One region of the Nonomuraea sp. NPDC049480 genome, then DNA from elsewhere that is predicted to be linked to it. Evidence: riboswitches for the same ligand, from Rfam matches in the RefSeq annotation. Region 1 holds a riboswitch; each other region holds the start of a gene.
What was found. Region 1 has a riboswitch for S-adenosylmethionine ahead of ACIBX3_RS47230 (GNAT family N-acetyltransferase). Riboswitches for the same ligand answer to the same signal wherever they lie in the genome.
Positions count from the first base shown of each region.

Region 2: linked by a shared signal. The riboswitch ahead of ACIBX3_RS27960 (aminotransferase class V-fold PLP-dependent enzyme) and the one ahead of ACIBX3_RS47230 (GNAT family N-acetyltransferase) in region 1 are both predicted to bind S-adenosylmethionine.
Region 3: linked by a shared signal. The riboswitch ahead of thrC (threonine synthase) and the one ahead of ACIBX3_RS47230 (GNAT family N-acetyltransferase) in region 1 are both predicted to bind S-adenosylmethionine.

Region 1 covers NZ_JBITMD010000025.1:116,199-119,671, forward strand. Annotated here, with positions in the region: gene ACIBX3_RS47220 (flavin reductase family protein) at 1-641, opposite strand, end outside; gene ACIBX3_RS47225 (ribbon-helix-helix protein, CopG family) at 1,105-1,371, shown strand; gene ACIBX3_RS47230 (GNAT family N-acetyltransferase) at 1,422-2,030, opposite strand; SAM riboswitch class I at 2,039-2,125, opposite strand; gene ACIBX3_RS47235 (DUF6653 family protein) at 2,186-2,323, shown strand; gene ACIBX3_RS47240 (hypothetical protein) at 2,335-3,473, opposite strand, start outside.
Region 2 covers NZ_JBITMD010000010.1:91,270-94,742, reverse strand. Annotated here, with positions in the region: gene ACIBX3_RS27970 (cytochrome P450) at 1-1,026, opposite strand, end outside; gene ACIBX3_RS27965 (TerC family protein) at 1,026-1,778, opposite strand; SAM riboswitch class IV at 1,892-2,007, shown strand; gene ACIBX3_RS27960 (aminotransferase class V-fold PLP-dependent enzyme) at 2,052-3,371, shown strand; gene ACIBX3_RS27955 (DoxX family protein) at 3,381-3,473, opposite strand, start outside.
Region 3 covers NZ_JBITMD010000021.1:132,402-135,874, reverse strand. Annotated here, with positions in the region: gene ACIBX3_RS43585 (trehalose-6-phosphate synthase) at 1-1,141, opposite strand, end outside; gene ACIBX3_RS43580 (RNA polymerase sigma factor) at 1,173-1,727, shown strand; SAM riboswitch class I at 1,807-1,948, shown strand; gene thrC (threonine synthase) at 1,962-3,197, shown strand; gene ACIBX3_RS43570 (MoaD/ThiS family protein) at 3,221-3,473, shown strand, end outside.

The DNA of each region.
Region 1 (3,473 bases):
TCCGGCCGGTACATCCGCTCGGGAATCCGGGCAAGCGTGGACGGACGCACCTGCGGCCCCAGCCCGTACAGCTTCTGGAAACTCATGATCAGCGGCCGCCACGCGTCGGGGTCGATCCGATCGTCAGTCCCCGCCATCCGGATCTCCTCGTGCACCCAGACCCGCTGCACCCGCACCTCGAACGCCAGCACCCCACCGTCATCGCCCACCGGATGCACCGCCTCCACCACGGCCTCCATGCTGACCGGGCACTCGGCCACCCGTGGCGGCGCCACCGTCTCGGAGGGCGTGGCGGTCAGCCCGGCCCGCCGGAACTTGTCCGGCACGTACCGATATCCCCGCTCCTGCTTCCGCTCCGGGACGGGATCCGACCCGGTGGTGAGCGCAAGCCGGTCGACGGCGTCGGCGAGGGCGTCGGACGGCAGATTCAGGACGCACTCCCGGGTCCTGACCAGGTTCTGCGCCGTCTTGGCCCGCGCGCCGAGCCCCAGCAGCGCACGCCAGCCGAGCCAGAAGGCCGACGACATGGGGGCGAGGTTGGGGGTTCCGTCCTCGTTCATGGACGAGATCAGTACCACCGGCGTGCCGAAGTAGAGGATGTTCGGTTCGATGCTGGTGTGCGTGTCCACGACGATGCTCATGCGCACCACTGTCGCCGCTCGTCACAGCACTGCGCTGGCGGCCATCGGACCCCCTATTTCAGTCTCTTCTCGGCGAAGAGGTAGCCGCCCATGACGCCGCCTGACTGGAACACCCAGAACCGCACCTCGGCCACTTCGGGCTTCATCTGGCTCCAGGCCTGCGCGGGCAGGAACGCGGAACCCAGGATGCGGGCACTCCGGAGGACTCCGATCGCCCTCCGGCGCTCGGCGATCGACTGACTTCACTCATTTTCTTTCCTCCATCAGCCAAGACTTTGGGGCTGATTTATGGAGAGCCGTATGCAGGGCGTATGGGCTTGACCCGCACCACTTGGAAAACCAGTGTGCATAACCCAGGCACCTACGATGAACCCGACTACCACCATCAAGACGCCGGAGCAAATCAGAACCCCCTCACTCCGCGTGCCCCCACCGCCGCCGAAGGGCCAGGAGACCAGACACCATGACGCGTGAGTCCGCAACCAGGAACAGCCGGCTCGACCAGTCCGAAAGGACCAACAACTCGAATTTCGTCCGGCTTTCGGTAAATTTGAGCCACGAAACCGCCGATACGTTCAAGACCCTGGCCGAGCGCAAAGGTCTGTCTTTCACGGAGGCGATCCGCCAGGCCATCACCATCTGGAAATTCGTCGAAGACCAGCTGTCGCAGGGCCACGAGCTCGCCGTGGTCGAAGCCGATGGAACCCCCAGAAAAGTGCTCATCCTCTGAACACGGACAGCGCGGGCTCGACGTCGAGCCCGCGCTCCTGAGGACGACCCCTATGGACGGGTGAGGCGAGCGATCAGGGCCGCCTTGACCTCCGGCCACTCCTCAGCGATCACGGAGAACATGGCCGAGTCCCGCACTTTCCCCTCCTCGCCCGGCGCCCACGAGGGCGACCAGTTACGCAGCACTCCCTCGAACCGGGCGCCGAGCCGTTCCATGGCCCGCCGCGACCGCAGGTTGCGGGCATCCGTCTTGAGATCGACCCGCACCACCCCGAGCGCCTCGAACGCATACGTGAACAGCAGGAACTTCGCCTCGGCGTTGATCCCGGTCCCCTGCGCCGACGCCGCGAGCCACGTCCAGCCCACCTCGACCGCCTGCAGCTCGGGCCGCCCCGGCCACGTCCGCAGATCCCAGTACGCCGTACACCCCACGGCCCTGCCGTCCGCCACCCGCACCTGCGCGAACGGCGTCAGCCCCGCACGCTCCCGCTGCGCCTTGACGTATGCATCCATCTCCTCGGCCCTCGGCACCAGGGTGAAGCCGTAGGCGGACCGATCTTCCTCCGCCGCCCGCGCCAGATCCCCCGCATGCCGTGGGTGCAGCGGCTCCAGCCGTACGAGCGATCCGCACAACACCGGAACGTCGAGCCGCACACTCATCGGAACCCTCCTCATCGTTCCTGGCATTGGCACCTTGCCTCGGCAGGTTGCCGGACCGTCGTAGGGCCAGGTCCCTCGGATCCTCTGGATGAAATCTCGGTGTGGCGATGATGCACGACCACGCGAAGAGACGTCAACGGCGAGGCTTCTCCACTTTGACCTTCCAGCTGGTCACGCTGGAGATCTGGCCGACGGTGTTCGGCGCCACGCTGGTGGTGCTCGGCCGGCTGTGGCGTATCGACCGCTTCGGGCTGCTGTACGAGGAGCAGAAGCGCCTCGGCGCCGTCCACTGAACGGAAAGCCGTCAGGTCTTCTTGATCAAGTTTGCGACGGCGTCGGGAGTCACTCCCTGGGAGACGTCCTCCAGCCTCCTGAACCATCGGTAGTCGACCTTCCCGGAAGAAGTCTTCTTCAGTGTGATCCACCCGGTGGGCACGCACCTGTGCTGGGGATCGTCGGTGATCTGCTCCCTGACCACGGTGACGCCAGTGGAGTGGGCCGGTTCGAGTGTGACGGTCCCGGAACACTTCAGGTCGGGGTACGCCACCTTGCCGGCCCGCTCGCCGAGCGTCGCGCCCTTGGTGAGCGTGAGCGTGACGTGGTAGTCCTTGGCGCCGTTCTGGTGGACGGTGCCCTTCCAGGTCCCGGCGAGCGACTTCCCGATGGGCGCCGCCACAAGCTGCGGGGCGGCCGCCGCTTCCGGCACCGCCGAGCCGTCGGCCGGCAGCCACAGGTTCAGCAGGAGCAGACTGAGCAGGACCAGCATCGCGGCGGAGGCCGTCACCGTGGCACCGGCCAGCGCCCGGCGGAAGATCAGATAGCTCAGCGGGAGGCTGCCGAGGGGACGTGGCTTGGTCTCCCACGGACGTCGCGCGTCGCCCGCCGTCAACTCGCCGGTGTTCCTCCCCTCGGCGAGGCGCCCGTTCAGCCGCAGCCCGCTCAGCCAGCCCAGCAGCTCGGCGATCTGCGTGCCCTGGGGCGGCAGGCCGGAGGCCAGGTAGCGGACCTCCGCGCCCTGGTGGTTCAGCTCACGTACGAGGTTGCCCAGACCCATGAGCGTGAGCCAGCCGGGCAGATCCTCGACACCGTGCCCGGAGGTGGTTGCCCGCAGCAGGTCCGCCTTGGTGAGGACGACCGCGACCCGCCGCTGTTTTCCGCCGTCGGCGCGGGTGGCCAGCTCGTTGCGGAGCCGGGTGAAGGTGTCGGCGGGGTCCTCGCGTGACAGCACGACCCCTTTCGCGTCCAGCGCCTGCCGTTCGGACTCCAGCAGGTGGTCCTGCACGTCCGGCAGCGCGAACGGGTCGATGACCAGGATCAGCGCCTCGCCGTGCGCCAGGTAGCGCATCTCCTCGACCTTGCTTGCCCCGGTGTAGTGCTCGCCGGACGGGTCGAACAGATAGAGGATCCGGTTTCCGCCGGGCTTGCCCGGCAGCTCCACGTCCA
Region 2 (3,473 bases), on a different contig from region 1:
GGCCCCGAAGGAAATGTGCGGGTTGTCGACCCGCCCCACGTCCAGCCGGTCCGGGTCCTCGAACACCGCCGGATCGCGGTTGGCCGAGCCGAACAGCAGCGCCACCTCCGAACCCCGCGGGATCGTCACGCCGTGGATCTCGATGTCCTCCAGCACCCACCGCTCGAACATCTGCAACGGCGTGTCCCAGCGCATCAGCTCCTCGACGGCCGTGGGCAGCAGCGAGCGGTCCGCGCGCAGCCGGGCCAGCTCGCCGGGGTTCCTGAACAACGACCACCAGCCGTTGCCCGTCACGTTCACGGTGGCCTCGTGGCCGGCGTTGAGCAGCAGGACGCAGGTGCCGACCAGCTCGTCCTCGGTGAGCTCGGTGATCTGGGTGAGCGCGCTGATCAGGTCCTCGCCGGGGCTGTGCCGGCGCTCACGGGCCAGGGACTTGAGGTAGTCCGCGAACTCCGCCGCCGCCCGGACCGCGGTGTGCTGGACCTCGAGGGCGGGGTTGAGCTCGTACATGCCGCAGATCTGGGCCGACCAGGGGCGCAGCAGGTGGCGGTCGCCCTCGGGGATGCCGAGCATCTCCGCGATCACCGTCACCGGGAGCGGCTCGGCGACCTCGGCGATCAGATCCCCGCCGCCCTTCTCCACGTACGTGTCCACCAGGCCCTCGGCGATGGCGCGCACGCGGGGCCGCAGGGACTCGACCATGCGCGGCGTGAACGCCTTGGAGACCAGCCGGCGCAGCCTGGTGTGCACCGGCGGCTCCACGTCGAGCATGCCCGCCCTGATCACCCGCCAGAACGGCTCCTGGAACTCCGGCTCGGGCTCCTTGCCGAACTCCTCATGCGTGGCCACGTGCAGGTACGACCGCCCCAGGCGGCGGTCCCTGAGCAGGGCGTTGACGTCGGCGTGGCGCGAGATCAGCCACTGGTTGGTCGGCTCGAAGTAGCAGACGGGCGACTCACGCCGCAGCTCGTCGTAGACCCGGTACGGGTGGGCCACGAAATCCGGATTCCAGGGATCAAAGCGCACTATTTCATCTTAGGAGCACTGCTTTCAGATTCGACCTGCTTGGCGTGCTTGCCGCGCATCCGGATGTTCAGCAGCTCCACGACGACCGAGAACGCCATCGCGAAGTAGATGTAGCCCTTCGGGATGTGCTGGTCGAGGCCCTCGGCGACGAGCACCACGCCGATCAGCACCAGGAACGCCAGCGCCAGCATCTTGATGCTCGGGTGCTGGTCCACGAACCGGCTGATCGGCCCGGAGGCGAACAACATCACCAGCACCGCCACCACGACCGCCGCGATCATCACGCCGAGCTGGTCCACCATGCCGACGGCGGTGATGACCGAGTCGAGCGAGAACACGACGTCGAGGATCATGATCTGCACGATCACCGACGTGAACGAGACCGCCGCGGCGCTCTTGCCGTCCTTGCTCACGGGGCCGTCCATGCTGTGGCTGATCTCGGTGACGCTCTTGGCCAGGAGAAACAGGCCACCGAGCAACAGGATCAGGTCACGTCCCGATATGTCGTGGCCGAAGACGGAGAACAGCGGCTCGGTGAGCTGCACCACCCAGGACAGGCCGAGCAGCAGGAGCAACCGGCTGATCAGCGCCGCGGCCAGACCCAGCACGCGTGCCCGGTCCCGCTGTTCCGGAGGTAGTTTGCCCGCCAGGATGGAGATGAAGATGATGTTGTCGATCCCCAGCACGATCTCCAGGGAGACCAGGGTGAAGAAGCCGATCCAGATCTGTGGGTCGGCCACCCAGTCGAACATCTGCATACCTCCATGACGTGTCACTGACGGGTTTCCGGTAGCAACGAGTCAAAGGGTGCAAAAGTTCGCGACTTGCGAAACGTCACCGGCCGTGGGTTATAGTGCGGGACGTAGGTCATGAGTGTCAGCGACAAGCCCCGGCTAGCTGGCCGGCAACCCTCGCGTCCGCGGCGGGGTGCCCCGGGTGAAGACCTGGTCTGTCACGAGATGTGGCGGGCAAGCGCGGGCTCCGTGGCTGCTCCAGGGGTCCGACTGACCCTGAGGAGATGTGCCGTGCCCACGTTGACGATCTTCAGCTCCGTCCCCGACCAGGCCGCTCCGAGCGTGCCTGACGCCGGCAGCCGGCCGATCCCGGCGGTGCTGGGCGCCGACCTCCAGGTGCCGGTCAAGGGCGGCAGGCTGGTGGGCTACGCGAACCTCGACTACGCGGCCAGCGCGCCCTGTCTGGAGCCGGTCAACGCGGCCGTCGCCGCCGCGCTCCCGGCCTACTCCAGCGTCCACCGCGGGGCCGGCTACGCCTCCCAGCTCACCACCGCCAGGTACGAACAGGCCCGCCACACGGTCAGGGCGTTCGTCGGCGCCCGGCCCGACGACGCCGTGATCTTCACCCGTAACACCACCGACGCCACGAACCTCCTGGCCCGTTGCCTGCCCGCCGGCACGACCACCGTGGTCTTCGACACCGAGCACCACGCCTCGCTCCTGCCCTGGCCGAAGTCCGTACGGCTGGCGCCGCCCGCCTTCCCCGGCGAGGCCGTCCGCGCCGCCGACGAGGCGCTGGCCGGGATCGACGGGCCGAAGCTGCTCGTCGTCACCGCCGCCTCCAACGTCACCGGCGAGCTGTGGCCCATCGCCGCCCTGGCCCACATCGCGCACCGGCACGGGGCCCGCATCCTGGTGGACGCCGCGCAGCTCGTACCGCACCGGCGGCTCAACCTGACCGCGCTCGACCTGGACTACGTGGCCTTCTCCGGGCACAAGCTGTACGCGCCGTTCGGCGCCGGAGTGCTGGTGGGGCGCGGGGACTGGCTGGCCGAGGGGGAGCCGTACCTCAAGGGCGGGGGCGCGGTGCGTACGGTCGGGGACGTCGCGGAGTGGCACGACGATCCCGAGCCGCGCCACGAGGCGGGCACCCCGAACGTGCTGGGCGCCATCGCGCTGGCCGCCGCCTGCGACGCGCTCACCGCCACCGGCTGGACGGCGCTGGTGCGCGAGGAGGAGCGGTTGCTGGCGCGGCTGCGGTCCGGGCTGGCCTCGGTCGAGGGCGTGCGGGAGCTGGCGCTGTGGGGGGACGATCATCCGCGGGTGGGCATCGTGTCGTTCACCGTGGCCGGGTACCCGGCTCGCGAGGTGGCCGAGGCGCTGTCCAGCGAGTACGGCATCGGGGTGCGCGACGGGAAGTTCTGCGCGCACCCGTTCGTCAGGCACCTCCTGGAAGCGCCCGACGGAGGCGGAAGCGGGCGCGACCATGAGAACGACGGCGGCTGCGCGGACGGCACGGCCTCCGCGGTACGGGCCTCGATCGGCATCGGGACCACGCAGGAGCACGTCGACCGGCTGATCGAGGCGCTGCGGGACCTGGTCTCCCGCTGAGCCCGGCTCCTACCGGTTCGGCGGTTTGCGGTGCTCCGGCTGATCGTCGGAGACCAGGGCGTCGATGTCCCGCATGTCCTCGTCGTTGAGGTTGCTCGCGCC
Region 3 (3,473 bases), on a different contig from region 1:
CCAGCAGCACGTCGGCCATCCGGTACGCGGCCAGCGAGCGCGGGTAGTCGTCGTTGACGTTGAGAATGAGCGGGTCCCAGTCCTCGGTGGCGAACTGGTCCTCGATCGCCTGCGCGCAGCGCTGCACCGAGGCGGTGTATTCGCGGTATTCGGGCAGGTCGTGCCGGCTCGGATAGGCGAAGGCCAGATGCACCACCCGCCCGTGCCACTCGGGATGCGCCTCCAGGAACTCGCCGTACGCCACCAGACCGCGCACGATGTTCTTCGACAGCTCGGTGCGGTCGATGCGGACGATGAGCTTGCGGTCGCCGACCTGCTCCTTGATCGCGGCCATGTGCGACTCGACGTCGGGCTCGCAGGCTCGCTCCCACAGCGCCGCGCCGTCCACGCCGAGGCTGTGCACGCCGATCCGGGTCGTCCGGCCCGCGTGGGTGATGCTGCGGGCCACGCGGTCGACCTCGGCGCCGAGCAGCGCCTCGCAGCAGTCCATGAACGCCCCCGCCCACCTTCCCGTCAGGAACCCGGCGTGATCGGCCCCCAGGATGCCCTCCAGGACCTCGCGGGCCACCTCGTCGGGCAGCAGGGAGAAGTATTCGGGTGGCGCCCACGGGGTGTGGCTGAAGTGCGCGATGCGCAGGTCCGGCCGCTCGGCCCGGAGCATCGCCGGTGTGAGCGTCAGGTGGTAGTCCTGCACCATCACGCGCGCGCCGTGCCCGGCCTCCTCGGCCAGCGCCAGCGCGAACGCCCCGTTGTAGTCACGATAGGACTCCCACTCACGCTCGAACCTGGTGCCGAACTTGGGCGAGTTGGGGATGTCATAGAGCAGGTGGTTGACGAACCACAGCGTGGAGTTGGCCACGGCGTTGTAGGCGCGGTGGAACGTGGCGGCGGGGATGTCGAGCATCCGCAACGGCCCGGTGTCGTAGCCGGCGTGGTCGATCCGGCCGCCCGGGGACAGGCGCACGGCGCTGCGGTCGTCGTCGGACAGCGCCGCGCAAACCCACAGGACGCCGTCCTTCTTGGCCACGCCGGACAGCCCGGACACCAGGCCGCCTCCGCCACGTTTCATGGTCAGCTCGCCGTCGTCGGAGACGGTGAAGGAGACAGGCCCTCTGTTCGAGGCCACCAGGACGCTGTTCATCGAGTCTCCCTTCGATCATAGGATCCCAGCTATGGCGCTAGATGAGCTAACCGAGGAACTCGCCCGATCCGCCGCAGCCGGAGATCATCGCGCGCTCGGCGAGCTATTGGCCAGGATCGAGCCCGATGTGATGCGTCACTGCGCCCGGATCCTGCCCTACCACCAGGACGCCGAGGAGGCGTCCCAGGACACTCTGCTGGCCGTGGCCCGCAACATCGGGCGTTTCGAGGGGCGGGCCAGGTTCAGCACCTGGCTGCACATCGTCACGGCAAACTGCGCGCGGACCACGTACCGGTCGCTGAAGCGCAGGGCGGCCGAGCAGACCTCCGACGAGCTGCCCATGCAGAAGCCGGACGTGCGGCGGGTCAGCGTGATCGCGGGCTCCCGCCTCGACCTGCTCGACGCGATGGAGGCGCTGGAGGCCGACAAGCCCGACCTGGCGCAGGCGCTGGTGCTGCGCGACATCGTCCAGCTCGACTACAACGAGGTGGCCGAGCAGCTCGGCATCCCCCTGGGGACCGCCAAATCCCGCATTCACCAGGCGCGCAAATACGTGCAGGGTGTGCTCGGAGAGGATTATCGCTGAGACCATCCGTCTCATACTTTGAGACGGGTGGTAATCGAGCCTCCTTGAGCGGGTAGAGTCCATTTCAACAACTGCATATTGCTCATCCAGAGGGGTGGAGGGACCGGCCCTGCGAAGCCCCGGCAACCCTCCCGGCTTGTGACTCGCGACCTGGCGAGGCCGACCGGGACAAGGTGCCAATTCCGGTTCGCGGTCAAGGTGGCCGCGGGCGAAGATGAGGGAAGGCCTCGCTTCATGTCGCTCGACTTTGGTCCTGCTACCTCTCTCTCCTGCCGCGAGTGCGGCACGCGCTACCCCCTCGGCCCGAGCTTCGCCTGCCTGGAGTGTTTCGGGCCGCTCGAGGCGGCCTATGACTTCGGCACCGTCACCCGCGCGGACATCGAGTCCGGTCCCGCCAACATCTGGCGCTACCGCTCGCTGCTGCCCGTGCCGGTCGACGTGGCGAGCAAGCCCAACATGAACCCGGGCTGGACCAAGCTGGTCAAGGCGGGCAACCTCGGGCGGGCGCTCGGCATCAAGTCCCTGTACGTGAAGGACGACTCGGGCAATCCCACCCACTCCTTCAAGGACCGGGTGGTCGCCATCGCCGTCGAGGCGGCGCGCAACTTCGGTTTCCACACACTTTCCTGCTCCTCCACGGGCAACCTCGCGGGCGCGGTGACGGCGGCCGCGGCGCGGGCCGGGCTCGACGCCTGCGTGTTCATCCCCTCCAACCTCGAAGCAGCCAAGATCGCCATGGCCCGGGTGTTCGGCGGCAAGCTGATCGGGATCGACGGGACCTACGACGAGGTCAACAGGTTCTGCTCGGAGCTGATCGGCGACCCGCTGGGCGACAAGTGGGGGTTCGTCAACGTCAACCTGCGGCCGTACTACGCCGAGGGCTCCAAGACGCTCGCGTACGAGATCGCCGAGCAGCTCGGCTGGCGGCTGCCGCAGCAGATCATCATCCCGATCGCCTCCGGCTCGCAGCTCACGAAGATCGACAAGGGCTTCAAGGAGCTGGTGGCGCTGGGGCTGGTCGAGGACACGCCGTACAAGATCTTCGGGGCGCAGGCGGCCGGCTGCTCGCCGGTGTCGGCGGCGTACAAGGCTGGGCACGACGTGGTCCAGCCGGTCAAGCCGGACACCATCGCCAAGTCGCTGGCCATCGGCAACCCCGCTGACGGGCCGTACGTGCTGGACATCGCCCGGCGCACCGGAGGGGCCGTCGAGGACGTCACCGACCCCGAGATCGTGGCCGCGATCAAGCTCCTGGCCTCGACGGAGGGTATCTTCGCCGAGACCGCGGGCGGGGTTACCGTGGGCGTGCTCAAGAAGCTCGTCGAAACGGGGTCGCTCGACCCCGAGGCCGAGACCGTGGTGCTCAACACCGGCGACGGGCTCAAGACGCTCGACGCCATCACCGGCGACGATGCCAAGCCCACGGCCGTGATCCGGCCCTCTCTCGACGCGTTCCGCGCGGCTGTCTGACAATCAGGAAAGGCGAGATAACCATGAGCGTTTCGGTGCGGATTCCCACCATCCTCCGCACGTACACCGGGGGGAACGCGGAAGTGAGTGGCGAGGGCGCGACTCTTCGTGACGTGCTCGCCAAGCTCGACTCCGACTACCCGGGGATCGGCGCGAGAATTCTCGATGAATCGGGCAAGATTCGACGTTTCGTCAACGTTTACGTTGGGGAAGAGGACGTCCGATTTGCTCAGGGCCTCGACACTCCCGCCCCGGAAGGCACTCAGATCTCCATCA